2 regions of the Sphingobium sp. MI1205 genome follow, and region 2 is predicted to be linked to the other one. Evidence: predicted binding sites of a transcription regulator. Region 2 holds the regulator's gene; the other holds the start of a gene.
The links. Region 2 encodes LexA, which represses DNA repair genes until DNA is damaged. Its sites were predicted from a motif close to GTTCCNCNCTTGTTCT; they were not measured.

Region 1 (15,162 bases), 840 kb from region 2:
CGGTTCGGCAAAGCGGCGCTCGATCCGGACCGCGGGGCGCGGACGGCGCGGAGCAAGCGGACGGTGGTCCAGGCCCAGCAACCGGTGCAGCGCATCAACCGCTTCCTCACCAAAGCGGGCCCCCAGGGTTGCGGCGGGGCGCGCGGCAAGATCCCCCACCGTGCGCAATCCCGCCCGGCGCAGCCCGACCGCGCTTTCCTCTTCCAATCCCAGCGCCTCTACCGGCAGGCGGCGCAGGGCGGCATCCTCATCGGCGGCAGGGACCGAAGCGAAGCGAACGAGCGCATGCGCGCCCTCCGCCGTACCCGCCAGCGCATGGCGTACGCACATGCCGTGCCGTTCCAGCCGCTCGACCGCCTCGCGCGCCAATGCTTCCTCACCGTTCCACAGATGCGCGCAGCCGCTGATGTCGAGCAACAATCCCTGAGGCGGGTCGAGCGCAGCGATCGGCGTATAGCGCGCGCAGCCGTCACACAGCCGCTCCAGCCAATCCTGATCGGCATGGGGATCGGCCTCGAATATCCGCAGGCCGGGCTCGCGCACTCGGGCATCGGCCAACGTCATACCCGCACTAAGGCCGATCGCCAGCGCATCGGCATCCAGCGCCACCAGCCGCATCGCCCCCCGCACCGTTTCGACGATCACGGCGGGCGCATCCTGCCCTTGCGCCGCCCAGAGATCAGGCTGCTCGATGCGCAGCCGGTCGAGCGGGAGGAACGGGAACCACAGTGCCAGGTAGCGGCGTGTCCGCGCTGTCACTTCTCCGGTCATGGCGTTCATCGCATTCTTCTCCAAAGACGCCCCGTTCGCTGTTCCACACAAGACGCCACGTCATGCCGTCGGGTCCCGACCGACGGCGCAGCAGGCTAAGATCAAAGGCAGTCATGCCCGGCGCATTACCGGGCAACGGAACCGAAGGCGCTGCCGTCACCCGCCAGCGCGTGTCGGCAGCGCTGGGCACTGGATCGCCCCCGATACGCAACAAAAAGGCTGTGACGCCCGATGCTTCCGCCGCGAGCGCCAGGCGGCGGCTGGCGGTCAGGTCCATAAGCGGCGTGCGCCCGCGTAGTTCGATCACGAGCGCGCCAAGGGCGGGGCAACGCAGCGCATCAACCGCAGCCCGCAGCAGCAGCGCGTCATCCTTCATGACCCCGATCAGCAAATGGGCAGGATCAATTCCCAGCGCGGCAAGGCCGGGACCATAGGGCTGCCCGGCTGCTCCATTTATAGGGCGCAGCCAGAACATAGGGGACTGCCCTGCTGCGAGATGAGCAAGAATCAGGGAAAGCCCGGCAGCAGCGCCTTCGTCTTCGTTTCTTCCGAACAGTTCGTGCACGCGACCCTGGGCCAAGCCGCCCTGTAATGTCTGATCCAGGGGCGCATGCCCGGTCGCGATCCGCGCACCGGCTTTGGCGGCCGGAATCCCTTCCAGCGATGCGATGTGCCGCCTGAGGGCTGCAAGCGTGTTCACCGACTCGATCATATAGATGTTCTCTATATGTTCTTTTCGACGGTAAGACGACTCCTGTCAATGAAGTTGGTGACGGTCTGCAAAGGAGATGTCTGTGTCACCTTCGTTACAAATTCGGCTATCATCCAGAAAGGTTCTACGCGCCCGCAATCCGCCAAGCTAATTTGCATCATATGGACACGCCCCTGATCGCTTCGCTCGTACAGGCTCCTTCCCTCCTGGCTCGCCGGATTTCCTCTGCGCGCAGCCTAAGCCTTGTATCGAACGCAGCGGCGGCCCTTCTAGCCTCTTATCCGAAATCGGGCCGGACATGGCTAAGGTTTATTCTGTCACAATATTTCCTCGCATCGCGTCAATATGCGCCGATCACGACACAGAGCATGTTCACCTTCGCCCCGAATTTCGATCTGGATCCTATACGCGGGATACCCGCCTTCGTCCGCAGATCGGAAGAAGCCTCTTTCCCCTTAGTCCCTTCCACTCATCTTCGCTTCAAGCCGACCCTACCCAGCCGACTTCCCGTCATGTTCCTGATCCGTGATCCACGAGCAGTGCTCATTTCCGACTATCATCACGTAACACGGCACAAGCTGTCCTTCCGCGGCAGCATTGATGATTTCCTCATCAATGAAGACAGAGGCCTACCCCACTACATCAAATATATGAACAGCTGGGCCATTGGCCTCGCACGCCATGATCATCACATCATATACTATGAGGACTTGCTGGCTGATACGGAATCCGAAGTAGAAAGAATGCTCGAATTCCTTGATGATCCGGTCAACTTTAAAGCTCTACAATATGCTGTGGAAAGTTCATCCTTTGAAAAATTAAAGGCATTGGAACTTGCGCAAGGCATTCCTGGCCACGATTATGACCGATCAGACGCAGATGCCTTGCGGATAAGAAAGGGGCAATCGGACAGCTTCCGTGAAGAACTGACCATTGATCAACAAAAATTCATAGAGGATAGCTGCAAATCCCAGTTGGACAGGCGCATGCTGGCGAGGCTGGAGCGATACGGCTTTCTGGACATCCACCCATCCCCTGCTGCCGGGCAGACCAGGACCCCGAAATCCCCAGCGCCGAAGGAAGCGGCGCATGATTTTACGACCAATCGCCGCCTGGCGAATCTCGGCGTTCAGTTGCTGAGCGAAGTCATGGTCATCATCGGCCTTGCCGCCATGGTCGTCGCCCCACCCATATTGGTGATAGAGGTAGGTGAATGGTTGTTCCGGCGCGAATGGGACGGCCACTCCCTGGAGGATGGCCTTGCCCTATTCGGGATCGACCGGCTCGGGCCCGTGGAGACGCCGACCGAGCAATTCCTGGACGTTCTCCTGGCGCTACCACTGACCATTACCCTGTTTCTCTACGGCCTGTTCACGCTTCTGGCCGGAGTGCATTTTGGAGACTGGGGGCTGCAGGGAGTGAGACTCAAGAAAAAACTTGCCGTTCGGCAGAGCAGGAAGTCCCGCAAGATCATGCCCAAGTCGCCGTCTTCCGATCCTGAACCGGCATGAATTGTGCGCCATACCGATCAGTAGCAGTACGGTAAAAGGCCCACCCCGCATTGAAGCGTGGGCGGGCCTTTTCAGTGCTTGAAACGAGAGGCGGGCAGAACTGCGTAACCGTCCTGCAGCTGATCCGGCCGCAGGCGCTTGCCACGCTTATTCGCCGTCATCCTCCGCTTCGGGTCCGGTCATCATCGCTTCGGCGACCTCTTCGGTCTTGCCGCGGATCACCTTTTCCAGGCGCTCCGCCATTTCGGGATGTTCCTTGAGGAAGGTTTTGGCGTTCTCACGCCCCTGACCAATGCGGACAGAGTCATAGGAGAACCAGGCACCTGACTTTTCGACCACGCCGGCCTTGACGCCCAGGTCGAGAATCTCGCCGATCTTCGAGATGCCCTCGCCATACATGATGTCGAATTCGACCTGCTTGAACGGCGGCGCGACCTTGTTCTTCACCACCTTCACACGGGTCGCATTGCCCACGATATCGTCACGGTCCTTGATCTGACCGGTGCGGCGAATGTCGAGACGCACCGAGGCGTAAAATTTAAGCGCATTGCCGCCGGTCGTCGTTTCCGGATTACCGTACATGACGCCGATCTTCATGCGGACCTGATTGATGAAGATCACCAGGCACTTTGAGCGCGAGATGGAGCCGGTGAGCTTGCGCAGCGCCTGGCTCATCAGGCGCGCCTGCAGGCCGACATGGCTGTCGCCCATCTCGCCTTCGATTTCGGCACGGGGCACAAGCGCGGCGACCGAATCGATCACCAGCACGTCGATGGCATTTGACCGGACCAACGTATCGACAATTTCGAGCGCCTGCTCGCCTGTATCGGGCTGAGACACGATCAACTCGTCGATATCAACGCCCAGCTTCTTGGCGTAGCCCGGATCGAGCGCATGTTCCGCATCGACAAAGGCCGCGACACCGCCTGTCTTCTGCGCCTCGGCAATGGCGTGAAGCGCAAGGGTAGTCTTGCCCGAGCTTTCCGGGCCATAGATCTCGATAATACGGCCGCGCGGCAAGCCGCCGATGCCCAACGCAATATCCAACCCGAGCGATCCAGTGGAGACCGCCTCAATCTCGATTTTTTCTCGGCTGCCCAGTTTCATTGCCGAGCCCTTGCCAAAAGCACGATCAATCTGGGAAAGGGCCGCTTCCAATGCTTTTTGTCTGTCCATTGTCCCTGTCTTCTTGGAATCGATGAGTGAGAGCATTGCTGTCATCGGCCTATCCCCTGTCAAGCGGAAGCGCCGATTCAGTGGCGCCTTGGCCACTACGTATCCCCTTTGTTCTCATAGAACAAGGGGGGAACGGAATTTTCCTATTTTAAGCAGACAGAACCTTGGTCAGGGCCCGCTCAACCGCCCCGATCGTATAGGGTTTTGCCAATGTCGGACGGCTCGAATGGCTGGATGGTACATCATCGGCCATGCCACCGGTCGCAAAGACAAACGGGATGCCGCTGTCGGCCAGAATGTCAGCCACCGGCCAGCTCTTTTCGCCCTGGAGATTGCAATCGACCAGCGCCGCGTCAAAACCACCCTTGCGCGCCTGGTCACACGCTTCCTCAACAGATACGGCGATGGCGTGCAGGCGATAACCCAATGTATCGAGATAATCTTCCAGCATCATGCCGATCATCGCTTCATCCTCGACCACCAGGATGGCCTTGCTGTCCGACATGTGCGATCCCCCATTTTTCGTTACGCTAGCCATTTTATCATCGGTGCGCTGACCCGTATAAACACTTGGACACCAAAGAAGTTCATTCCACCACTGGATGCATCGCCAATGCATCCCGCGCTGCTTCCGCCAGTTGGCTGACGGAGAAGGGCTTGGGCAGGAACGCGACATTGGCGATGTCGATAGACTTGCGCAGTTGCTCCTCGGCATAGCCGGACATGAACAGTACCGGAAGGTCGGGATGGCTGTGCCGCGCGCGGGCGACCATGGACGGCCCATCCATGTTGGGCATGACCACATCAGATATCAGCAGATCGATCTTTTCGCCGCCGGCCAGTACTTCCAGCCCCTGTTCGCCATCATGGGCGGTCAGCACCTTATATCCTTGCCGGACGAGGGCGCGTTCCGCGACGGCCCGCACCATATCCTCGTCTTCGACCAGCAGGACTGTACCCGTACCCCAGGTCTCGCTCCGCTTGACCGGCGCCTTCGCAGGAAGCGCATGGTCCATGTCCGCGCCCTGATAGACCGGCAGGTAGATCACGAAACTGGCGCCCCGGCCAAGCTCTGATTCGGCGAAGATATACCCGCCCGACTGCTTGACGATGCCATAGACGGTGGAAAGGCCAAGGCCTGTACCCTTGCCCAGTTCCTTGGTCGTGAAGAAGGGTTCGAATATCTTCGACAGGATGTCGGGCGGGATGCCAAGCCCCGTGTCGGACACGCGCAACGCCGTATAATCTGCCGCCGGCAATATCTCCTGTCGCATCTCCCGCACCTTGGCGGCTGGGACCGCATAGGTCTGGATATTGAGGATCCCGCCCTCCGGCATTGCGTCACGCGCGTTGACCGCGAGGTTTACGATCACCTGTTCCAGCTGCCCCGGATCGGCGCGCACCGCACCCAGATTGCGGCCATGGCTGACGTCCAGCTTCACGCTTTCACCCAATAGACGCTTCAGGAGGTTGGACACCTCCGCCACGATGTCAGGCAGCTGCAAGACCTGTGGACGCAGCGTCTGCTGGCGGGAGAAGGCGAGCAACTGACGGGTCAAACCGGCGGCCCGATTGCTGTTCGACTTGATCTGCTGAATGTCGTCATAATCGCTGTCGCCCGGCGTATGGCGCATCAGCATCAGGTCGCAATGGCCGATGATCGCGGTCAGGATATTGTTGAAGTCATGGGCGACGCCGCCGGCAAGCTGCCCGATCGCCTGCATCTTCGTGGCCTGCGCAACCTGCCGCTTGAGCTTGCTCTCCTCGCTATTGTCCTTAAGGCTGAGCAGCACCGCCGCTTCCCCCAGGCCCCGCACGCCCGCCAGGCTGAGCGCGGTCGGCTCCTCTGGCTCGTTGCGGAGCCTGACGGCGATGTCGCCTGACATTTGTGGACCCACCGCAAAACGGCGCACCGCGTCGGCAACCGCGCCCTGATCCTCGCGCACGACCAGGTCGCCGGGATAGCTGGGCTTGTCTGAGCGCTTGAGCCCCGCCGCACGGGAAAAGGCGTTGTTGAGGAACAGCACACGCCCATCGCGGTCCGCCATGGCGAGGCCGAAGGGCAGCAGGGACAGCAGGGTTTCGATATAGGAAAGTGCTGACGTCCCGCCCGCGCTGCCAGCAGGCTCGTCAATCAGCAACAGGAGCATCGGCCCGTCCTGGCCACCCTGATTGCCCACTGGCTGCGTCGCACGGCGCAGCGGCACCTGCAGCAGTCGCAATGGCAACCCGCCGGATTCCTCGCGCGCCAGAAACAGCCGGCCCTTGTCATCGACGCGCATATGGGCTGCGAAATCACGGCCCGTGATATTCGCGTCGATCCGACCGGCCGCGCGAAGGAGAAAGGCGCCGTTGGCTGCGCGGATACGCCCTTCTCCCCCGATCATGACTGCCATGATCCCGGCCTCGCCCATTTGCCGCCCGGCGTCTCCAGTCAGCAGCCGGTGCACATCGTCCAGCGCATTGGGCTGGCGCACCGGGGTAAAGCGCCAGAGCAGATAATCTTCGGACCGCCCGGTGCGGCAAATATCGACGTCAAGCCGCAGGGCGCCCTGAGCAATGCCTTCCACCCGCGCCTCGCCATCCCGCCACGCAGCGCGGGCGGCAGCGCCCAGCGATTCGGACACTTCAGGTTCGGCCGCCATGTTGGGAGGCGTCGGAAAACCGGGAAACCATTCGCCGAACAGATCGCTGGCGCAAGCCAGCCGACCCGCCCGATCTGTCACCGCAATCGCCACGTTGGACGCGTCAGCAGCCGCGCGCGCCACCGTCCAGTCTGGAACCGCATCGCGATCCGCTGCTTCCTCTGGAAAGATGCGCCGATACCAGCTGAGCAACGCAGCAGCCGCCAGCACCATGGCGGCGAAGCCAGCCGCCAAAGCCCGGTCGCCAATCGCATAGATGACAAGGCCCGCCGACAGCAGCGCAGCCACGATCAGCAGCGGAAGGGACAGACGCGAAGGGCGTTCACCCGTCCACGCTTCCTCATCCCTTTTGACGCGCGAGGCCATCGGCCGGCCTTCCCCCTTGATAACGCTCGGACAGCGCCGCCGGCCGTCAGACGGAGGCGACTTCTTCCAATGCGCTGCTTTCGTGCGCCTTGCCAATCCTCAATTTGCGAGAATGCCATTTCCGGCCCATGCGATGGCGCCAGATCCAGTCGGCGATGATGTAGCCGATGACCGCCGTTGCGACAGAGATCAGCGTCAGGCCGAACAGCATGGCAGGTGCTGCTTCCGAAAAGAGCCAGGCGATCCACTGCCGAATTGTCGCATGATCATTGACCAACGCCATGAAGCCTGACGCATCCGCCGATCGTCCCAGCATCCAGTTGCCAATATAGACCGACGCCCAGAGGATGAGGGGCGTCGTAGCCGGATTGGACAGGAAGGTCATGGCCGCCGCGATGGGAATGTTGGCGCGGAAAGGCAGCGCCAGCAGCGCAGCGCCTGCAATCTGGATACCGGGGATCAGCAGGAATATGCCCACCAACAGTCCCAGCGCCACGCCACGCGGCACCGACCGGCGGGTAAAACGCCAGAGAGAGGGTTCCAGCACCCGGTGCGCGACCGGTGCCAGAAAGCGATTGCACTCCAGCGACTCGCGGGTGGGTGCATTGGCGTGCCACCAGCGGGAAAGACGTCCCATGCTCGCCCGGGGACCCATTTAACGATGCGCTTTCATGATGCGTTGCTGGTCGCGTTTCCAGTCGCGCTCCTTGATAGTCTCCCGCTTGTCATGCGTTTTCTTGCCGCGGGCGAGGGCCAGTTCGACCTTCGCCTTGCCACGGCCGTTGAAATAGATGCTGAGCGGGACCAGCGTCATGCCCTTGCGCTCTACCGCCCCGTGCATCCGGGCGATTTCCCGCTCGTGCAGCAGCAGCTTTCGGGGGCGTTTGGGCTCATGGTTGAAGCGATTGCCATGGCTGAATTCAGGAATATTGCTGTTGACCAGCCATACCTGGTTGCCCTTCACCTCGGCATAGCTTTCGGCGATGTTGCCCTCGCCAAAGCGAAGCGATTTCACCTCCGTACCCTGCAACGCGATACCCGCCTCGAACACATCCTCAAGGAAATATTCAAAGCGTGCGCGCCGGTTTTCAGCGACGATCTTCTTCTTGTCGAACAGTTCGGGACGGGGGCGGGCCATGGATTCTAAACTAACTCACTTCACCATATAAGGCCGCAGCCCTTTTAGACGAGACCTGCAATTTCCAAGGCCCGATCGACAGCGGCCCGACTTGATTCAGACGGCCAGGTGATGGGCAGCCGCAGGTCACCGGGCATGTCGGACCGCACACGGGTAAGCGCATATTTGACCGGCCCAGGTGAAGAATCGCTGAACAGGGCATCGTGCAGAGGATAGAGACGATCCTGCAGCTCAAGTGCTCCATCCCAATCGCCTGATGCGCAGGCCGCCTGAAACTGCGCGCACAGGCGCGGCACGACATTGGCCGTAACGGAGATACAGCCTCTGCCTCCCATTGCATTGAATCCCAGAGCGGTTTCATCATTACCCGACAACTGGCAGAAATCCTCCCGGCAGGCGAGGCGCTGCGCGGTGACCCGCCCCAGATTCCCGGTGGCGTCCTTTATTCCGACGATCGACTGATATTCCTCCGACAGGCGGTGGATCACCGGAACGCCGATGTCGGTGATCGTGCGGCTCGGCACATTATAGAGAACGATGGGCAGGTCGCAGCGTTCGGCAAGGTAGGCGAAATGCTGGTAAACGCCTTCCTGATTCGGCTTGTTATAATAGGGCGCGACCACCAACGCAGCATCCGCGCCAGCCGCTTGCGCGGCGAACATATGTTCCAGCGCGATGCGCGTGTCGTTCGACCCGCAGCCTGCGATCACCGGCACCCGCCCTGCCGCCTGATCGACGCAGATCGCGACCACGCGATTATGCTCTTCGACCGTCATGGTGGCGCTTTCGCCGGTGGTGCCACAGGGCACGAGCGCGCTGCTTCCCTCCTCGATCTGCCAATCCACCAGCGCGCGAAATGCCACCTCGTCCACCGTTCCATCGCGGAATGGGGTGACCAGCGCCGGAATAGATCCGGAAAACATCAACAAACTCCTTCAATTCACCGGCATTCCGGGGCACACTGTCGAGTGTAGGGCGACGGGGCGCTATAGCGCGTCATTCATGGCCTGATAAGGATGGATTTGTGATGATGTCCAGTAGGCTATCACCTCGCCGCCTTCCAACAACATTGGTCCGGATGCCCTTGATTGCTCTTCTTCTTTTGACCGCCGGCGCCAGCGCCCAGCCCGAAGCACCCACTTATCCTCCTGCGTCGCCCTACCCGGCGGGTGCGGTGGTGCAGCAGGTTCCTGCCGCGACTCAGCCCTCGCCGTGGAATCAGGTGAGCGGGCGAATCGGTGTTGCGTCCGACCCCTCCATATCCGGCACCATCAGCCAGTGGCGCGCATTGCAGCAGAGCGACGGGCTGGGCTTTTCAACCTATGCCAACTTCATCCTGGCCAATCCCGGCTGGCCGGGCGAAGATCGGATGCGGCGGTTGGCCGAGACCGGTATCAATCCGAATAGCTATGACCCACGTCAGGTCACAGCCTTCTTCGCCCGTTTCCCGGCGCGCACGGCGACAGGCAATGCGCGCCATGCCATAGCGCTGACCCAGCTGGGCCGCATGGCGGAAGCTCGCATCGCCGCGCGGACCGCGTGGTTGGGGGGCGCGCTCTCTCCTGACGATGAGGCGCGGCTACTATCGCTCTTCGGCTCAAGCTGGACGAGCGCAGACCATGACCAGCGCGCCGACATGCTGTTGTGGAGCAATGACATCGCCGGTGCGCAGCGGATGCTGCCGTATGTTACCCCAACGCGACGCCCTGTTTATGAGGCTCGTGTCGGTTTCCGCCAGAAATCGCCTGACGCCGCGGCGCGGATGCAGAGCGCAGAGGCCGTCGGCGTGTCCGACGCCGGCTATATCGCCGACAAGGCGACATGGCTGATGAATACGGGCAATTGGGTCGCCGCGCGACAATATCTTGCCAACCGGCCGACGCTGACCTTCCGTCCCGGCAATGCTGAAAAATGGTACGAGACGCTGCTGGGCCAGGCCCGCGCCGCCGCCAATGACAGCCAGTGGAGCTTTGCTTACGGCATCGCGAGCAAGATCGATGATGCCTATGCACCCGGCGTTGATGTTTCCGGCCGCCCTCTCGGCGAACGTGACGATTATACCAGCCTGGCCTGGCTCGCTGGAACGACGGCTTTCTACAATCTCAACCGGCCTGCGGACGCGGCGGCGATGTTTCGTCGCTACGCCACCGCTGCACAGTCGCCCCAGACTCAGTCCAAGGGCTATTATTGGGCCGGTCGCGCCGCACTGGCCGCTGGAGACACGGCAACCGCCAACAGCTATTTCGCCCAGGCATCGGCCTTCCCTGACCAGTTTTACGGGCAACTATCGCTTGAGCGCGTCGGCAAGCCCGTGCCCGCCCCCGCAATGGTGGAACGGCCGATCGAGATTTCGGCGGCCGACCGGACCGCATTCAACAATCGGTCGGTCGTCCGGGCCGTAAAGGCGCTGGGGCAGATGGGATATTGGGAGGATCAGAGCAAATTCGCCCGCGCGATCGCGAACAATGCCGAAAGCGATAGCGATCACTATCTTGCCGTCGAACTCGCAAAGAATATCGGCAGGCCGGACCTGGGGGTAATGGTCGGCCGCCGCGCTGTGTCGAGCGGGTTGACCGGCTATGGCGAAAGCGCATTCCCGCGCGTGCCGGTGCCGCCCGCCGCGCAATCCAACTGGACAATGGTCCACGCCATCGCGCGGCAGGAAAGCCAGTTCGATCGGCAGATCGTTAGCCATGCAGGCGCGCGGGGATTGATGCAGTTGATGCCGGGCACTGCGCGGGAACAGGCGGGCAAACTTGGCCTGAGCTATGACCCCGGTTCGCTCAACGATCCCAGCTATAACATCATGCTGGGTTCGTCCTATTTCCAGCGGATGCTCAGCTATTATGGCGGCAGCTATCCGTTGGCGGTGGCCGCCTATAATGCAGGGCCGGGCAATGTGAACCGCTGGATCAGAGCCAATGGCGACCCTCGCCTGCCCGGCTCCGACATGCTGCGCTGGATCGAACAGATCCCGATCTTCGAGACGCGCAACTATGTGCAGCGCGTATTGGAGAATGCGGTGGTCTATGATGCGATGAACCCGGAACGGGCGCGCTTTCGCGGTTCCAGCACGCCGCTTTCCAAATATCTTGGCAAGCAGATGCCCGGTTGAATTGAGTTCGCGCGGAGGCCAGAGGATTCAAAGGCCGGTAAGCGGCCTACCGGGACCTCCGCGCTTCCGCGCAACTCGAATAATCTCTGCGCCCTCAGCGCCGCTGTGCGCACAAAAAACCATAGCCCATCGGCGCGCGATTTAATCCTTCTTCCAGTGAAATTTGCACGAACCTGATCGCGGCGGGTAAAGCAGCGCGATGACCACACCCTATCCCAACTACATCACGCCTGAAGGCTTCGCCAGGCTACGCGCGGAATATGACCAACTGCTGGGGGTGGAGCGGCCGCGTGTTGTCGAGATCGTCAGTTGGGCAGCGGGGAATGGGGATCGCAGCGAAAATGGCGACTATCTCTACGGCCGCAAACGCATGCGCGAGATTGACGGCCAACTCCGCCGCTTGTCGAAGAAAATGAAAGATGCCAAGGTCGTCGATCCGCGCCAGCAACCCGACAAGAGCAAGGTGTTCTTCGGAGCGACGGTGACCATCGCCGACGAAGAGGACAATCATCGCACCGTCACTATCGTCGGCAATGACGAAGCGGATGCGAGTGCCGGGCGCATCGGCTGGGGTTCCCCCATTGCCCGCGCCTTGCGGGGCGCGACCATCGGAAACCTGCGCCGTGTCCTGCTGCCCGCGGGGGAGAAGGAATATGAGGTGATCGAAATCGACTATCCGAGGTAAGCCGTCCGTCAGCGCAACGGCGCCTTCTTCGCGATCGGCTGCGCCTGCGCCACTACGGCTCCCGGCTTTGCCGCGAGCCGTCCGATGGTCTTGAGCGCATAGTCAAGCTGGAAATCCTCAATGCCCTTTTTCTTCAGTTCCTCGGCGCTCATGGAAAAGCGGGGATCTTCCTTCGTATCCTCTTCCAGCGCCGCATTGTCCGTCTTGATCTCGTTGATCAGATGGCGACGCAGGTCGCTTTCTCGGAACTTCGGACGGTTCTTGTAATCGGGGTCAGACAGCTGGGGCACGCGTACATCCGGTTCGATGCCGCCTTCCTGCACGGACTTGCCCGAAGGCGTATAATAGCGCGCCGTCGTCAGCTTGAGCGCAGTCGTGTTGGTGAGCGGCAACATCGTCTGCACGCTGCCCTTGCCGAAGCTGCGCTCGCCCATCACCAGCGCGCGACGCTGGTCCTGTAGCGCACCCGCAACGATTTCCGACGCTGAAGCCGATCCGGCATCAACCAGCACGATGACCGGCAGGCCCTTCGCATCATCGCCAGGCTTGGCGTAATAGCGTTCCACATCGCTCTTGTTCCGGCCGCGCTGGGAAACGATTTCGCCCCTTTCCAGGAAGCTGTCGCTGACCGACACAGCTTCGTCGAGCAGCCCACCCGGATTGGAGCGCAGGTCAAGGATATAGCCTGTGGGCTTGCGTCCCAGGCTCTTGTCGATGCTGCGGATCGCCTGGCGCACGTCGGCGCCGGTGTTAGCCGAAAAGCTGACGATGTTGATGATGCCGACGCCGTTCTTCACTTCCCACTTCACCGGCTTCAGCTGGATGATCTCCCGCGTCAGCGTCAACTCGATGGGCTTGTCCCGGCCAGGCCGGACAATGGTCAGCTTGATGGCGGTGCCAGGCGCACCGCGCATCTTATCCACCGCCTCGTCCAGCGTACCGCCATAGATGAGCTGCCCGTCCAGATGCGTGATATAGTCGCCCGCCTTGATGCCCGCGCGCCACGCAGGCGTATCCTGCGTCGGCGCGATTACCTTGACCGCCCCATCCTCCTGCGTCACCGACAGGCCAAGGCCGCCATAGCTGCCCTCCGTCTGCGTCCGCAGATTCTGGAAATCGCGCGCATCAAGGAAGCTGGAATGCGGGTCGAGACTGGCGAGCATGCCGTCGATCGCCCCCTTGATCAGCTTTTCGTCATCGACCTTCTCGACATAGTCGCTGCGCACCTTTTGGAACACATCCATGAACTCGTCGAGCGCCTTGTAGCTGCTGGCTTCCCCATCGGCGAGCGCGGCGGTCGTGGCAGGGATGAGCGCAAGCGCGCCAAGGGCAATGGCGCCCCGGAAAAAATTGGAAGTCATTGCTGTCCTGAGTCCTGGCATCAAGCCGCGACTATAGGCAGGTTGTCAGCCAGACGCAAAGGATCGGTGAACCACGCCCCAGCCGTTGGCGAGCGCCACGCCTCCCACAGCTTCCTTGGTAGGGGCCGGTCCCGTTATCCTATTCGTGCGGGCGCAGGGCCTGGTTCAAGCTCTCCATCACTTGGGCGATAGGCTCTATCACCGTCACGCTCCGGCCCTCGCCAAAACGGATGCGGGTGCCGTCCGTGACCGATGAAACGAAGGTGACCTGCGCGGGATTGATGGCGGTTTCGGTCCGGTCAGCGCCCACGAACATGACGAGCATAGCTTTTCCTCTCCTTCTTATTGGATATCGAAGGTAGCCGCATTTCCGCAGCAAGCCAGCCGTTTTTCTGACGACGCCGTCAGTCCTGACTGATCGCTTGGATGAACAGGCTGGCGCGCGCATCCAGACGGTGTGCCTCCTGCGCCAACTGGCTGGCCGCTTGGCGGATGCCGTGCGCGCCTTCCACCGCTGCCCCCGCATTCTCGCTGATCTGGCTAGCGCTGGTCCTGACATGCTCGCTGGACACGCCAGCCTCGGCGACGCCATCTGCTATCGTCCGGCTGAACGCGCCGTGCCGTGCAACGGCTTCAAACACCGACCCGGAAAGTCGTTCCGCCGTCGCGATCGCCGAGTCCATGAGCGCATGACCCTGCGCAACCTGACCGACGGTCGCACGGATATGTTCGATGCGGTTTGCGATCTCCGCCGCGGCGTCCCGCGTCTGACCAGCCAGCAGTTTCACCTCGCGCGCGACGACGGCAAAGCCCTGCCCCGATTCGCCTGCGCGCGCCGCTTCAATGCCCGCGTTCAGCGCCAGCGTCGTGGTCGCACGCGCGATCGCGTCGATCAGTGCCGTCACCTCGCCGATCCCATCCGCTTGCGTAGACAGTTGATGTGTGTGGGCGGAACCCAGCCGCGTCTGATCGACGGCACGGCGGATCGCCGCACCCGCCGCCCGGGCTTCCTCCTCAATGGTCTGGAACAGTTGGTTCAGATCGCTCGCCGACGCGGCCATGCCCGACAGGTGGTCCGCAGTCTGGGCTGCGGCCACCGCCATGCCGGCCGATGCCTGCCCATTATGGCCCGCGCGCTCCGCCGCCTCGTTCGCGAGCCGGGAAAGCATGTCGGCCATGGCGACCAGATCGGCGATCAAAGCACCGATGTCGTTTCGAAAGCTTCCACTTTCGCGCGTCACCCGCTCCAGCCGTTCGGCCCGCGCAATCGCTACTTGCGCATCCCGCTCAGCGGCGAGCTTCAACAATAGTTGACCTCCCACCACGCCGGCATAGCGTCCCCCTTCCACCACGATCAGTCCCTCGCATGCCTGGCCCTGCGCGGCGTAAAGGTCGATCAGCGCCTCGATCGTGGCGCTCCGTTCCACGCAGGCGCAAGGACGAACATGATTGTCCAACCGCCCTCCGAAGCTGGGATTGCGCAATAGTGCGTGGCCGAACGGATTGAACAGGATGCGCCGCATATGGCGCTCGTAAATCGCGCCCACAGGCCGCCCCTGGCCGTCGAGGACGGGCAGAAGGCGAAGCGCGGGTTCAGACTGGAACTGGTCCACAGCCTCGCTCAGCGGCCGCCCCAGCCGGATCACCGGACTGTCGGCAACGAAAGGCAAGCCCTGTGAGCG
Region 2 (15,162 bases):
CAAGGGCCTTCTCGTCAAAATCCAGCGGGCAATTTTTAAACAGAAACTCCGCGCCTTCGGCAATTTCGTTAAGTGTCTTGGCGCGAGGCTTTAGCGAGGGAATCGCCTGAGTAAGTAGCGCATCGGAGTGGTCCGGCAGGACTATCGACAAGCGCGCGGAAATTCGGGGCAGCACCAGCGCGGCGAGACGGGCGTCGTCAGCTTCGCGCAGATAGAAGGCATTGAGATTTTCCAGCTTTTTGATGTCGAAGCGGGAAGGCGAGCGGCCGACGCCGGAAATGTCGAACAGTTCGACAGCGCGATCGCGGGAGATCGTTTCTTCGTCGCCATATCCCCAGCCTAGGCGCAGCAGATAGTTGAGGACCGCTTCGGGAAGCATGCCCATTTCATCGCGATAGGCATCGACGCCTAGTGCGCCGTGGCGCTTGGACAGCTTTGCGCCGTCCGACCCATGGATCAGCGGGATATGCGCATATACCGGCTCTTCCCAGCCCATGGCCTTGATGATTCCGAGTTGCCGGAAAGCATTGTTTAGATGATCGTCGCCGCGGATCACATGAGTGACGCCCATGTCATGGTCATCGACCACCACGGCGAGCATATAGGTGGGTGTCCCGTCGGAGCGGAGCAGGATCATGTCGTCCAGCTCTGCATTCTGCACTACGACGCGCCCCTGCACCGCGTCCTCGATCACCGTTTCGCCTTCGCGAGGCGCTTTGAGGCGGATGACGAAGGGTGCGCCTGGGGGCGCTTCGGAAGGATCGCGGTCGCGCCAGCGTCCGTCATAGCGCATCGGCTGCTTGGCGGCGCGTTGCTGCTCGCGCAGTTCAGAAAGTTCTTCGGGTGTGGCGTAGCAGCGATAGGCATGCCCGCCCGCCAGCAGTTGATTGGCGACTTCGGCATGACGTTGGGAGCGTTCGAACTGGAACACAGTGGGTTCATCGCCGCCCAGCCCAAGCCATTCGAGACCATCGAAGATTGCGGCAACCGCTTCTTCAGTGGAGCGCGCGCGATCGGTATCTTCGATACGCAACAGAAACTTGCCGCCATGGTGACGAGCGAATAACCAGTTGAACAAAGCGGTGCGTGCGCCGCCGATATGAAGGAAGCCCGTGGGCGATGGCGCAAAACGGGTTACGACTTGCTTGTTCAAACCCGTTGCACTCACAGTCCTATTCCCCGACATCCGCCTTGCTCATTCATGAACGCGACGCCCCCTAGCATGGCTTTTGAGCCACGACAAACCTCCGTCTGCCGGAATATCAGGCGTGCGGGGGAAGGGCTTTTCGCACGGGTGGAGCGGGGACTTGAAGCGGAGCGCGAACAGCTTGGCCTTTGGGTTCCGGTAGCGGTCGGGATTGGCATTGCCGCCTGGCTATCTCTTCCTAACAGACTGGAATGGTTTGCTTTCTGTTGCGGTGCGGTGGCTCTGGCAATCGGCGGATTGGTTTTTCCCATGGGCGCGCGCCTGCGTCAGATGCTGGTGTTGGCGGGCTTGCTGGCCTGTGCAGGCTGCCTGTTGATATGGGGCAAAGCGACCATCTTTGGCGCGCCGCCCCTGCCGAGGGCGGTCTTTCTGGAGGTGACCGGTGAGGTCATGTCCGTCAACGCCGTGCCCGCGCAGCAATTGAGTCGCGTGTCGATCCGTCCGATAGATCCGGCAACTTTGCCCTCTCTGATCAGGGTAAATATCGCCGCAGCCGATATGCCTGCGGGCATTGGGCGCGGCGCCGTCATCCGGTTTCGGACGCGCTTGATGCCGCCCGCGCCAGCCAGCCTGCCAGGCGGCTATGATTTCGCGCGCCGCGCCTATTTCCAGGGAATAGGGGCCACTGGTCGTGCGCTCAAGCCGATCGCCGTGCTGAGGGCGTCGGAAGAAGCGCCGCCACTGCGCAACCGTCTGTTCGCCCACATATTGCAAAAGGTGGACGGCGATGGGGCTGGCATTGCGGCCGCCTTGGCTACCGGAGATCAGGGCGCCATAGCTGAAGAGGATGCAGAGGCGATGCGCCGCAGCGGCCTTGCCCATCTGCTTTCCATCAGCGGCCTGCACGTCACTGCGTTGATCGGGGCCGTCATTTTCCTGCTGATGCGGGTCATGGCGTTGAGTCGTCGCGCGGCGCTCGGCTGGCCGCTGATGCTGATTGCAGCAGCCGGCGGCGCACTGGCGGGTGTCGGCTACACATTGCTGACGGGGGCGGAAGTGCCGACGGTCCGGTCCTGCGTGGCGGCGCTGCTGGTGCTGGGAGGGCTTGCCCTGGGCCGGGAGGCGATCACTTTGCGCCTGATCGCTGCGGGCGCGCTGATCGTGCTGTTCTTGTGGCCGGAGGCGCTTGCCGGGCCGAGCTTCCAGATGAGCTTCGGCGCGGTGATCGCATTGGTTGCGTTGGGCGAACATCCCCGGTTTCGCGCATTTGCGGCGGCGCGGGAGGAGGGGCTGCTGCGCAAGTTCGGGCGATCACTTGCCATCTTGCTGTTTTCCGGGTTCGCGGTGGAACTGGCGCTTGCGCCCATCGCGCTGTTCCATTTTCACAAGGCGGGCATGATGGGCGCATTTGCGAACCTGATCGCCATTCCCCTGACCACTTTCGTCGTCATGCCGCTGGAGGCGCTGGCGCTATTGCTGGACGCCGTCGGTGTGGGCGCTCCGGCCTGGTGGTTGAACGGCCAAGCTCTCGAACTATTGCTGTGGATAGCGCATGCCGTGGCGGCGAGCCCGTGGGCGGTCGTTACTGCGCCGGTGGTGCCCAACGCTGTCTTTGGCATGATTGTGTTGGGTGGGTTATGCTGCCTGTTGTGGCGAGGTCGCTGGCGTTGGATCGGACTGGCGCCGGTCGCGGTCGGGATCGTGATCATCGTGACAACGTCCCCACCGGAGATTCTCGTTACCGCTGATGGCCGCCATGTGGCGGTGCGGAGCGCAGACGGCGGCATGGCGATCCTGCGGGATCGGGCGGGCGATTATGTGCGGGACATGATGGCGGAAAGCGCAGGGTATGAAGGCGCTCTTGCCGCGATGGCGGATTTGCCAGAAGCCAGTTGCTCAAGAGATCTTTGTATGGTCGCCCTTTCGGCAGGCGGCCGGGTTTGGCGGTTGCTGGTGACGCGAACCGGCGACCTGGTGCCGAAATCGACGCTGGCAGGGGACTGCGCCCGAGCGGATATCGTCGTTGCCGATCGTCGCCTGCCGTCATGGTGTCGTCCACGCTGGTTGAAAGCCGACCGGCGGTTGTTGGCGCGGACAGGCGGTCTCGCTATCGATCTGGACGCGGGCAAGGTGCGGGCCGCGAAAGTTGCCGGTGACGCGCACCCCTGGATTGCTCAACCTACAAAACGATGGCGCCGCCGCCGTTCCGATCAGTTGTAGCGGCGCAGCAATCCCGCCAGCTTGCCCTGAATGCGCACTTGCCGCGTGTCATAGATTTGCGGCTCGTAGGCGCTGTTGGCTGGATCGAGCCGAACCTTCTGCCCTTCTCGATGGAAATATTTGAGCGTGGCTTCGCTATCCTCAATCAAGGCCACGACGATCTGTCCTTCGCGCGCGACCTCGGTCTTTTGGATCAGGGCGAAGTCGCCATCCAGAATACCCGCCTCAATCATGGAGTCGCCCGAGACTTCGAGGGCATAATGATCGCCAGCGCCCAGCAGTGCGGCGGGGACGGACAACATATTCTGTCCCTCCATCGCCTCTATCGGAACGCCGGCTGCGATCCTGCCGTGAAGCGGGATTTCAATCACGTCATTCGCGGCGATCGGCGGCCTTGTGACCAACTGCGGTTTTGGCTGGGCAACGACCTTGGGCGCACGATGCATCGCTTCGGGCAGCTTCAGCACCTCCAGCGCTCGCGCGCGATTAGGCAGGCGACGAATAAAGCCGCGTTCCTCCAGTGCGTTGATCAGCCGGTGGATGCCGGACTTGGACCGCAGGTCGAGCGCCTCCTTCATCTCCTCGAAAGATGGTGAAACGCCACCTTCCTCCAGCCTGTTTTGAATGAAGCTGAGCAATTCCTGTTGCTTGGGCGTCAGCATGCCTGCTTGTCCTCCATGGAACGGATGGAGAACACTTAGGAAACGAAAACGGGGAAGTCAAGCAGGCTTACGCCAAGCGTAACGAAAGGAACGGACCTGCCGCCCGGCCGTTTTATCGCCGCCTTCCCAAAGAGGGTGAATAGGAGAGTAACATGCCTAATCAGAACGACAAGGACGGCAGCCAGCGCCGTCAGCAAGGTGGCGATCGTTCGAGCCAGACCGGCCGTCAGCAGCAGCAGGAAAATCGCCAGGGTCAGATGGGCGACGCCCAGAAGAACAAGAGCGATCAAGGCAAGCAACAGCGCTGAACCAGCGTCCGGTTTGCGAACTGGGAGGGGCCGCCATGCGGCCCCTTTTTCATGCGTGAAGTGGAATGACAGTCACCTGGTCGCCAGCCGCCGCTGGAGCAGAGCCTGCGGCGCGCACGATGAGGCTGTCCGCCCGGGCCATGGCGGCGGTCGCAGCGCTGTCCTGCGAAATGACCGCAATTAACCCATCGTTCGTGTGGAAGGCGCGGAGATAATCATCGCGCTCGCCGGTAGCGGGCAGAGACGCGGCCAAAGTCGCGCTGGCGATGCGCGGCAGTGGATCGGCCGCCCCCGCCATGTGCCGGACGAGGGGTAGCAGAAACAGGGTCGCCGTCACGAAGGCGGAGACTGGATTGCCGGGCAGTCCGAGGAAAATGGCGTCGCGCAGCTTCCCCGCCATCAGCGGCTTTCCCGGACGCATGCGGATCTTCCAGAAATCGAGATTACCTCCGGCGGCGGCGAAGGCGGGGCGAACCAGATCATGATCGCCCACCGATGCGCCACCAGTGGAGACGATGATGTCCGCCTGACTGGCCTGCTCCAGAGCCTGGATCATCAGATCGAGATCGTCAGGCACGATGCCGATGTTGAGAATGTCGCAGCCCAAGCTACCCAGCATCGCACCAAGCATGGGCGCGTTTGATGAAGGCAGGCGGCCGGGTGGCGTCGGGGCGCCCGGGGGCACAAGTTCATTGCCGGTGGAGATCAGCGCCACGCGAGGGCGGGCGCCCACCGGTAGGCTGCCGTGACCGCCCAGAACGGCAAGTGCTACCTGCGCCGGGCCCAAAGCAGCGCCTGCGGCCAGAAGCGGCTGGCCCTTTTGAAAGTCGGAGGCTGCTGGCCGGACATTGCGTCCGATCGACAAGGCGGGGCCGCGTGGATGGAGAAGGCCCTCCACAAGGTCGGCATCCTCCTGGATAAGCACGGTGTCGGCGCAAGGCGGCAATGGCGCGCCCGTGAAGATGCGGGCGCTTTCGCCAGGAGCCAGGGGCAGGGGGAGGCCGCCGCCCGCCGAGCTTTCGGCTGTGACGCGCCAGGGGCCGGGCCATTCACCGGCGCGGATGGCGTAGCCGTCCATGGCGGAAAGGTCGGCCCAGGGCTGATCGCGCAGTGCGTGGATATCGCGGGCGAGCCAGCGGCCTGCGCAGGCGGAGACGGGCGCGTCCTGGGCGGCAAGTCGGCCGCCGAGCGCGAGCAGGCGCGTCTGTGCCTCGGCGACCGGGAGCAGGCTCATGCCGCGCGCCAGTCGCCCGACTTGCCCCCCGACTTGGCGAGCAGCCGAACGCCGCCGATGGTCATGCCCTTATCCAGCGCCTTGGCCATGTCGTAAATGGTGAGGAGCGCAACTGATGTGGCGGTGAGTGCCTCCATCTCCACACCCGTCTGTCCGGCGGTTCTGGCGGTCGCGGTTGCGGTGACGCCAGCGGGTTCAAGGTCGAAGTCTATGCTGACGGAGCTAAGCGCGATGGGATGACAAAGGGGAATGAGGTCGGCGGTGCGCTTGGCGGCCATGATCGCCGCGACACGAGCGACCGCGAGGACGTCTCCCTTTTTAACCAGGCCTTGCGCGATGGCGGCGGCGGCTTCTGCACTCATCGCGATATGGCCGGTGGCGATCGCTTCCCGGCTCGTCACTGCCTTGGCCGAGACATCAACCATGCGGGCCGAGCCGTCCTCGTCAAGATGGGTGAGATTGGTCATTTGCCGGTAAGAAGCGCGCGGGTCGCGGCTTCGACATCGGGCTGGCGCATCAGGCTTTCGCCGACCAGGAAACAGCGGACACCATGATCCGACATGGCGACCAGATCGGCATGGCTGCCAAGCCCGCTTTCGGCAACGAAGGTGCAGCCTTCCGGGGCTTGGCCCACCAGTTCGTAAGTGCGGGCGAAATCGACGCTGAAGTCACGCAGGTCGCGATTGTTGACGCCGATGAGGCGCGAGCGCAGCTTGAGTGCGCGCTCAAGTTCGCTGGCGTCATGCACTTCGACAAGGGCGTCCATGCCCAAGCCCAGCGCTGCGTCCTCTATCTCCGCCATCTGGCCGTCGTCCAGGGCGGCAACGATGATGAGGATGGCGTCCGCGCCCAGCGAGCGGCTTTCCAGGACCTGCCACGGATCGACCATGAAATCCTTGCGCAGCACGGGCAGCGGGCAGGCAGAGCGGGCGGCCATCAAATAATCGTCATGCCCCTGAAAATAGGGCTCGTCGGTCAGGACCGACAGGCATGCCGCGCCTGCTGCTGCATAGGCCTGCGCATGGGCAGGCGGGTCGAAATTTTCCCGGATAAGCCCCTTGGACGGGCTCGCCTTCTTGATTTCCGCGATGAGGCCGAAGCCTGAGCGGGCGGCGCTGTCCAGCGCCTGGCGGAAGCCACGCGGCGGCGTCTGTTCAGCGGCGCGCGCGTGAAGGCTGGATACGGTGATCGCCGCCTTGCGGCGCGCTACCTCCTCCCGCTTCGTGTCGCAGATTTCGATGAGCTTGTTGGTCATTAATAGGCAATCCAGCAATTGAGCAGCGCATTGGCAAGCCCGCGATCAATGGTTTCGGCCGCTTCTTCGACGCCTTCGCGAAGGTCGGCAACGGCGTCAGCCACCAGGAGAGCGGCGGCGGCGTTGAGCAGCACCGCATCGCGATAAGGGCCTTCCTCTCCCTGAAGCAGCGCGCGAAGCGCGGCGGCGTTGTGGGCCGGGTCTCCGCCACGGATCGCCTCGACGGGTTGGGTGGGAAGCCCGGCGTCGGCAGATGTGATGCGACGCATGGCGACAAGGCCCTGTGCGGTGACTTCGGCGACGTCATTGCCACCTGCGAGGGACAGCTCGTCCAGCCCTTCATCGCCCGAGACGATCATGGCGCGATCGACGCCCAGGTCGGCGATCGCTTCGGCATAGATCGGCACATAGGCCGGGCGGGCGATACCGACGAGCTGGCGGCGGACCCCTGCTGGATTGGCGAGCGGGCCCATCAGGTTGAAGATGGTCCGCTGGCCCATCGCCTTGCGGATAGGGCCGAAGCGCTTGAGCGCCGGGTGATGTTTTTGCGCGAACAGGAAACAGATGCCGAGATCGGCGAGGGTTTCTTCGGCGGTTTCGGCGGCGCGATCGAGGTTGAGGCCAAGGGCTTCCAGCGTATCCGCTGCCCCAGCCTTGGACGAGGCGGCGCGATTGCCGTGCTTGGCGACCGGAACCCCTGCCGCCGCGACCACTAGAGACACGGCAGTCGAGACGTTGAGCGTATGATGGCCATCGCCCCCGGTGCCGCATACATCAATGGCGCCGGCGGGGGCGGCGATCGGGATCATGCGCGCGCGCATGGCGCGGGCGGCCGCTGCGATCTCGATCGCGCTTTCACCCCGGTGCGCCATGGTGAGAAGGAAGGTGGCGATGTCCGCTTCGGCCAGATCGGCGTCGAACAGCAGATCGAAGGCACGGGCGGCCTCGGTTGCGCTCAGTGGCGTTGCGGGATCGGGCAGGCGGGTCATCGCCTGTGCCTTAATCAATCTGCGCTGCTTGAGTCGAGGGTTTCGACACGCTCAACCCCGCCTGGCGGCGAAAATCTCGATCATGCATCGGCGAAGAACGACAATCAGGCGGCTACCCGCTTTCGCACCGGAATGCCCGCAATACGCATGAAGTTGGCCAGCATCTCATGGCCATATTCGGTCGCGATGCTTTCCGGATGGAACTGAACCGAGTGGATCGGCAGGCTCTGGTGACGGAAGCCCATCACCGAGCCGTCCTCGCTGGTCGCATTGACCACAAGGCTTTGCGGAATGTCCTCGACTATAAGCGAATGATAGCGCGTGGCGGTGAAGGGCGAAGGAATGCCTTCAAACAGGCCCGTGCCGTCGTGGGTGACGGGCGATGTCTTTCCGTGCATCAGGCCGCCACGCACGACCTGACCGCCGAAATGCTGGCCAATCGCCTGATGACCGAGGCACACGCCTAGCAGAGGGGTCCCCGCATCGGCGCAGGCGCCTACGAGGTCCAGACTGACGCCCGCTTCATTAGGTGTGCAGGGACCGGGCGACAGCAAAAAGGCGCTGGCGCCGCTAGACATGGCTTGCCCCGCCGAAATGGCGTCGTTGCGGACTACTTCGACCTCTGCCCCCAGTTCCATCAGATAATGGACGAGGTTCCAGGTGAAGCTGTCGTAATTGTCTATGACGAGGATCATGGGGCAGAGGCTATAGTGCGCCAGATGCGCGCGGCCAACGAGAATCGGCGTAGGCGGCTTTCGTCTTCCCGATGTTGGCCAAGAATGATGTGAGGGCCGGAACCGACAGCGCTGTCAGCCGCTTCATGAGCATATTTGTTCTTGAGGAGGACGGAAATGGCCAAAGCCGAGTTTACAGATGCAATTGCCCTGCTGAAAGCTGACCACCGCAAGGTCGAAGACCTGTTCGAGCAGTTCGAGAAAGCGAAGGCGGCAAGCCGCAAGCAGGACATCGCGCATCAGATATGCACCGAGCTGAAGATCCACACGATGATCGAGGAAGAGATTTTCTATCCTACCTTTCGCGGCAAGATAGAAGATGACACGCTCGACGAAGCCTATGTCGAGCATGACGGGGCGAAAATGCTGGTGAACGACATTGAGGCGGGGTCGCCCGACGATGATTTCTACGATGCCAAGGTCACCGTGCTGTCCGAAGAGATCAAGCATCATGTGAAGGAAGAGGAGCAGCCTTCAGAGGGCATGTTCGCCCAGTGCCGCAAGACGGATGTTGACCTGGTGGAATTGCGTGACCGGATGATGGCCCGCAAGGAGGAACTGATGGCGCAGGCCAAGGCCAGCGGACTGCCAGCCGCCGAGCCACGCACCGTCAATCAGGTGCCTGCCTGACCCGCTTGAAAAAGCCGGCGCATTATCCCATATGCGCTGGTGCCGGGTTCGCCCGGCTATGGTGATAAATCGTATCGTGCAATAGGCGCAGCGGACCCGGGGGCAGTACCCGGCGGCTCCACCACATGTCCCGCATTGCCGGGGCGTCTGACGGGGCCGAACTAGGATCGACGTGTGTTGAAAAGCGATTGCCTTCACCCGGCCTGAGTACGCCGTAAAAAGGTTCGAAACCTACAAGTGCCAACGATAACGAGGCTCTTGCTCTTGCTGCGTAATTGATGGCCTCACGGCCGGACATTACTCAAAAAGAACGCGGTTGAACCCACCGGGCAACAGAAGGGAATTCAGCGGCTTCCGGAGGAGCCGGGCAACAGAATCCTCCGGACCTTTCTGTATCGGCGATCTTCCACTTCCGCTTTCCGGCGGGACAGCGCCGTGCGGTCATTCGAGGCGTCCAGCAGATTCGACTCGGGACCATATCTCCAAGACCGTTCAATTACAGTTTTATGACAGTAAAAAGAATTTATATTAGTACGTTGTTTTTAAAGGGGTAAAAACCTTTTGAGAGGTTGTTCCTGATCTTGTCCTTCTGTCATCATAGTGAAATAATCAGCGCTACATTGGAGAGTTTTTTCGGGAGACACGGGATGGTGAAGGGCGCTGTTGCCATGGGCTTGATACTGGCTTCGATAGCTTCGGTTCCGGCTTTGGCCGCCTCGGACGAAGTTGTTGTGGTGGGGGTTCCGGACGGCGATCTGGCGGCAGCTTCGTTGCTGGCCCGACGTTATGACAAAGCGGCCGACCGCCTGTCTGCTGCCTGGCCTGATGGCGCGAACGATCCGGCGCGCCTCATCAATCTTGGTAACGCATATGCCGGTCTGGGCCGGATGAAGGATGCACGCGAGGCCTATGTCGCTGCCCGCTTCGCGCCGGAGTCGGCGCTGGTGCTCGCCAATGGTACGGAAGCATCTTCGCGGGAAGTCGCCCGCCGTGCGCTTGGTCGACTTGAGGCGAGTTATGCGATGCGCTGAGGCGCGCCTGCTCAATTGCAGCGGAAAAGGGGTGTCGTTCGAGAGAGCGGCGCCCTTTTTCTGCCATTGTGAAAATCACATGTGTCACTGAATCGGCATAAAAGTCTCGAAATTGTCATTTTCGAGTCACGCGTTCGTCATCGAAACAAAATGTCCCTGTCATCTGCCACCCCTAGCTGCGGCCATCGAGGGCGACAGGGGGCGTTGTCCGATTCGTGATTCCCCTTCGCTCCGCATCCTAACACAAGCCGGCAGTAGCCGGAGCGGAGACGACATGGCCAAGATGAACCGTATCACTACCATCCTCATGGCGGGCTGCGCCAGTGCGGCGCTGAGCGCTTGCGGTGCAGATGACATAGCTTCGCCCGGCGAGGGAACGATCGTTCTGCCCGCGCCGACGCCTAGCCCGAGCCCGACGCCTACTCCGACGCCTACTCCGGGTCAGGTGACGGCGGCTGCTGACTGCCCGACCATTCCGGGCGCCGTTCAGCTGACCAACCGGGGCACGATTTCCGACAATAATGGCAACAGCTGGCGCAACTGCGGGTTCCCCGCGCGCTTCACCGAAACCACGACGATCCCGAAGGTCGCCGGCGTGATCTATTCGCTGCCGGGCCGTGTGGATGTCGGCACCGACCAGGGCGCCGCCAGCACCAACACCGAAGTCACGTTGAACGTCGATCCTGGCGTCGTGGTCTTTGCGTCAACGGGCAATGCCTATCTGGCCGTCAATCGCGGCAACCGGATCAATGCAGTCGGCACCGCATCGCAGCCGATCATCTTCACCAGCGAATCCAACGTTCTTGGCACTGCCGATGACCAGACGTCGCAGCAGTGGGGCGGCGTCGTACTTCTCGGTCGTGCACGCATAACCGACTGCCTCGCTCCCGGCGCAGCGCCCGGCACCGCGGCGTGCGAACGCGACACGGAAGGCAGCAACGGCGCGCTTTATGGTGGTGCGAACGATGCCGATAATTCCGGCCGCATGTCCTACGTTCAAATTCGCTATTCGGGCTTTGCCCTGGCTGGCGGCAGCGAACTTCAGGGCCTGACCCCCTCGGGTGTTGGTTCCGGCACGCAGCTGGACCACATCCAGGTTCACAACAGCTCGGACGACGGCATCGAAGCGTTTGGCGGCAACGTCCACTTCAAACATCTGGTCCTGACCGGCAACGAAGACGATAACTTCGACTCCGACGTTGGCTATCGCGGCACCGTTCAATATGTCATCAGCGCCCAGCGCGCGAACAATGACATTGGTGACGGCTTCCTCGAAACCGACTCAAATGGCGGAGCCGAGGCCAACAACAGCGAAGACGCGCTGCCCCGCCAGTATCTGAAGATGGCGAACTTCACCTACATCCATCGTTCGACCACCGGCAGCAATGGCACGGCTATGTTGCTGCGCGGCGGTGCGGACCTGACGCTGGTGAACGGCCTGATCGTGGCTCCGACCAACAGCTGCCTGCGCATCGACAGCACGACCACGGTACGTGACGCCGACACTGCGCTGCAGGATGCTGGTAAGCCGCGCTACATCTCCGTGGCGATGCAGTGCAACAGCACGCCTTACAAGGGCAACCGTGGTGTCGACGCAGCAACGGTCCAGTCGATCTTCGAAGCCGGTCCGAACAGCACCATCAGCTACACCCCGTCGCTGACGAGCCTGTTCATCAATGGCGCGACGGAAACCGCGCTGACGGCGATCGATCCCAAGACGATCGACAGTGCATTCGACACCACCAACTATGTCGGCGCGGTAAAGGACAGCAACGACACCTGGTATGCCGGATGGACCTGTAACTCGGTGACCGCCAGCTTCGGCAGCGCCAGCGGCAACTGCACGGCCATTCCGACGACCTGATCGGCGGCCTGACCTCAACAGGGGCGGGGGAGCGGCAGATGCGCTTCCCCGCCTTCTTTGCACCTTCCAAATTTCCCAAGGGGGACTTTTAGCCATGTCGAAGCCGCTTAGCCTGGCGCGCATGCTCCTGATTACATCCGCGTTGTCCGCCCCGGCGGCGATGGCCCAAACTTCACCCGACAGCGCGCCGACATCCGGCGTGCCGAGTGCTTCGGAAGAGGCCGACGCGCAGACCGGCAATGTCGATGTGTCGATCCCCGGATCGGACATCATCGTCACGGGCCGCCGCACCAGCAATGTGTCGCAGGCTGCCCCGCAGGTGGTAAACGTCCTTTCCGCCGCAGATATCAAGCGCACTGGCGAAGGCGACATCGCCGGCTCGCTGCAGCGCGTGACTGGTCTGTCGGTTGCCTCGGGCGGCTTCGTCTATGTCCGTGGCCTTGGCGACCGCTATTCGCTGGCGCTGCTGAACGGTTCGCCTCTGCCAAGCCCTGAGCCGCTCAAGCGTGTGGTGCCCCTGGATATTTTCCCGACCAGCGTGATCGCATCGACGTTGGTGCAAAAGAGCTTCTCGCCCAACTTCCCCGGTGAATTCGGCGGTGGCGTCATCAACCTGACGACCAAGGCGATCCCGGTCGAAAGCTATCTTGAAATCGGACTGGGCAGTTCGGCCAATACCGAAACGTCAGGGCAGCTTGGCTACACACATTATGGCGCAAAGTCGGACTGGACCGGCTTTGATGACGGCACGCGTGATGTGCCGCCGCTGCTGCAACAGGCTTTCAACAGCGGAGTGCCGTTTTCCGACATGGATCGCGCCGACTTGCGTGGCATCGCCATGCAGTTCCAGAACAGCGATACGTCGGTCGTGCAGCGCACCAACAGCCTGCCCTTCAACTTTTCCGCTTCGCTGAATGGCGGCACCGCATTTGACATAGGCAGCGATGGGCGTCTGGGTATCCTGACGACAGCGTCCTACAATAATAAATGGCGCACGCGCGACACGTTGCAGCAGGCTTCGTTGGATGTGGCGAATGGTGCTGGCCGGAACAACCAGCAGATCAGCACCGAGAATGAGGTCACGGTCAACGGCCTGTTGGGCGTCGGCCTGGAATTGGGCGACCAGAAGCTGCGCTGGACCAACATCTATATCCGCGACACTCTGAAGCGCAGCGCGCTGGCGATCGGCCAGAATGACGGGCTGATCCAGGGCGCGGACTATATGACGCAGCAGACCGCATGGTATGAGCGCCAGCTGATCGATACGCAGTTTGCGGGCGAGTTCAAGCTCGGTGACCTGAGCCTGGATGTGCGGGGCAGCTACGCCAATTCGCAGCGAGAGGCGCCCTATGAGCGGGAATTCGTCTATGTCCGCACCAATGTCGATACGGCCGTCGATCCGGTTGGCGACCGCTTCGTCAACGCGCTCAATCGTCAGCGTGGCGATGCTTCGGTCACCTTCAGCGACCTGAATGAAGATCTGTGGTCTGCGGGATTGGATCTCAGCTACAAATTCTCGCCTGATCTGTCGGCGACCATTGGCTATGCGTTCAGTGACACGAAGCGCACATCTTCGCGCTATGAGCTGCATTTCGATGCCGTCAACCTGCCCCTGGCGGTGCAACAGTTGCGTCCAGACTATCTGCTGTCTGATGCCTCGATCCAGTTGTATGACATCGGCCTGCTGGAATTTTCCGGCAATTATCCGGTCTACGACGCCGCGCTGCGGACCCATGCGGGCTATGCGCAGGTGAAGGCGTCGGTGTTGCCCGGCCTGTCCTTCGACGCAGGTGTGCGTTTTGAAAAGGGTCGCCAGTCGGTGACGGGTCTTGATGTGTATGACACCGGCGTCACGCCATTCAACCAGATCCGCAAAGAATATTGGCTGCCTGCCGCTACGATCACGCTGGAAGCCGCAAAGGGTCTGCAGTTCCGCCTGAGCGGTTCCAAGACGATTGCGCGGCCGCAGTTCCGGGAGTTGATTGCGCAGCCGTTCCTCGATCCTGAATCGAACCGCTTCTATCGCGGTAACCCTTTCCTGCAGGACAGCGAATTGTGGAACGCCGACCTGCGTGCGGAATGGTATATGGGACGTGACGAGCGGCTGACGGCGGCGGCCTTCTACAAGAAGATCAAGAACCCGATCGAAACCTATACGACGATCACGGACACCTACACGGTGACGACCAGCTTCGCCAATGCTCCGGAAGCTACGCTGTACGGGTTTGAAGTTGAGACGCAGAAATATCTGCCCCTCCACGGCTGGTCGGACAGCGATTTCTTCCAGAGCCGCCGGATCGTGCTGATCGGCAACTACACCTATACTCAGTCGGAGTTGAAGGTCGGGGCCGGCGATACGACCATCCCCTACAGCTACACGACCGGACCGTTGCCAGCCGCGTCGGACTTCTTCCAGGATGGCGTGCCGTTGACCGGACAGTCGGACCATCTGGTCAATTTCCAGATCGGTTTGGAGGATACGGACAAGCTGTCGCAGCAGACGCTACTGTTGACCTACGCCAGTCCGCGCGTCACCAGCCGTGGTCCCAACCTGCAGCCGGATATCAAGGAAAAGCCGGGCGTCACGCTGGACTTCGTCGCGCGGCAAGGGGTGACTTTGCCGGGCGGCGTCAACAGCGAGTTCAAGTTCGAGGTCCGCAACATCATGGGCCGCAAGTTCCAGGAGTTCCAGGAACTGGACGGGAACAAGGTGTTCTATAACCGGTACAAGATCGGTACGACCATCGCGGCTTCTCTGACTGTCGCATTCTGATCGGCTTGTTCGTCGATGAGAGGGCCGGCTCGCATCAAGCGGGTCGGCCCTTTCGCATGCTGATTCGCTCGCTTGACCGGGATATGCTAGGTGACCGCTTAAAAGGCGGAGACGGCCAAGGTGAAGCAGGAAGTCGAGCTGAAGTTGGAGTTGCCGCAAGGGGCGGTGGACGCCTTTGAGCGCTCGGCGGTGTTGCCCTCGCAGGGGGACAGGGCAATGCTGGAGGCGGTCTATTTCGACACGCCCGATAAGCAGCTTCAGGCGCTGGGCTATACGCTGCGCATACGCCGCTCGGGGGATGAGCGCATCCAGACC

Region 1: K663_RS15025 (ImuA family protein) is a predicted target of LexA. The motif match lies at 1,490-1,505, and genes of this name have one in related genera.

What each region holds. Positions count from the first base shown of each region.
Region 1 is NZ_CP005188.1:3,038,240-3,053,401, forward strand. Features, by position in the region: gene K663_RS15020 (Y-family DNA polymerase) at 1-780, opposite strand, end outside; gene K663_RS15025 (ImuA family protein) at 680-1,483, opposite strand; gene K663_RS15030 (sulfotransferase domain-containing protein) at 1,645-2,994, shown strand; gene recA (recombinase RecA) at 3,142-4,215, opposite strand; gene K663_RS15040 (response regulator) at 4,319-4,675, opposite strand; gene K663_RS15045 (hybrid sensor histidine kinase/response regulator) at 4,758-7,181, opposite strand; gene K663_RS15050 (DUF2062 domain-containing protein) at 7,228-7,818, opposite strand; gene smpB (SsrA-binding protein SmpB) at 7,837-8,319, opposite strand; gene dapA (4-hydroxy-tetrahydrodipicolinate synthase) at 8,364-9,242, opposite strand; gene K663_RS15065 (transglycosylase SLT domain-containing protein) at 9,398-11,434, shown strand; gene greB (transcription elongation factor GreB) at 11,634-12,119, shown strand; gene K663_RS15075 (S41 family peptidase) at 12,128-13,480, opposite strand; gene K663_RS15080 (hypothetical protein) at 13,620-13,805, opposite strand; gene K663_RS15085 (methyl-accepting chemotaxis protein) at 13,885-15,162, opposite strand, start outside.
Region 2 is NZ_CP005188.1:2,194,683-2,209,844, reverse strand. Features, by position in the region: gene gltX (glutamate--tRNA ligase) at 1-1,186, opposite strand, end outside; gene K663_RS10705 (ComEC/Rec2 family competence protein) at 1,223-3,367, shown strand; gene lexA (transcriptional repressor LexA) at 3,358-4,029, opposite strand; gene K663_RS24645 (hypothetical protein) at 4,182-4,337, shown strand; gene K663_RS10690 (molybdopterin molybdotransferase MoeA) at 4,387-5,571, opposite strand; gene moaC (cyclic pyranopterin monophosphate synthase MoaC) at 5,568-6,038, opposite strand; gene trpC (indole-3-glycerol phosphate synthase TrpC) at 6,035-6,826, opposite strand; gene trpD (anthranilate phosphoribosyltransferase) at 6,826-7,815, opposite strand; gene K663_RS10670 (anthranilate synthase component II) at 7,920-8,510, opposite strand; gene K663_RS10665 (hemerythrin domain-containing protein) at 8,667-9,179, shown strand; RNA gene ssrA (transfer-messenger RNA) at 9,181-9,526, shown strand; gene K663_RS10655 (hypothetical protein) at 9,827-10,210, shown strand; gene K663_RS10650 (hypothetical protein) at 10,485-12,074, shown strand; gene K663_RS10645 (TonB-dependent receptor domain-containing protein) at 12,169-14,847, shown strand; gene K663_RS10640 (CYTH and CHAD domain-containing protein) at 14,968-15,162, shown strand, end outside.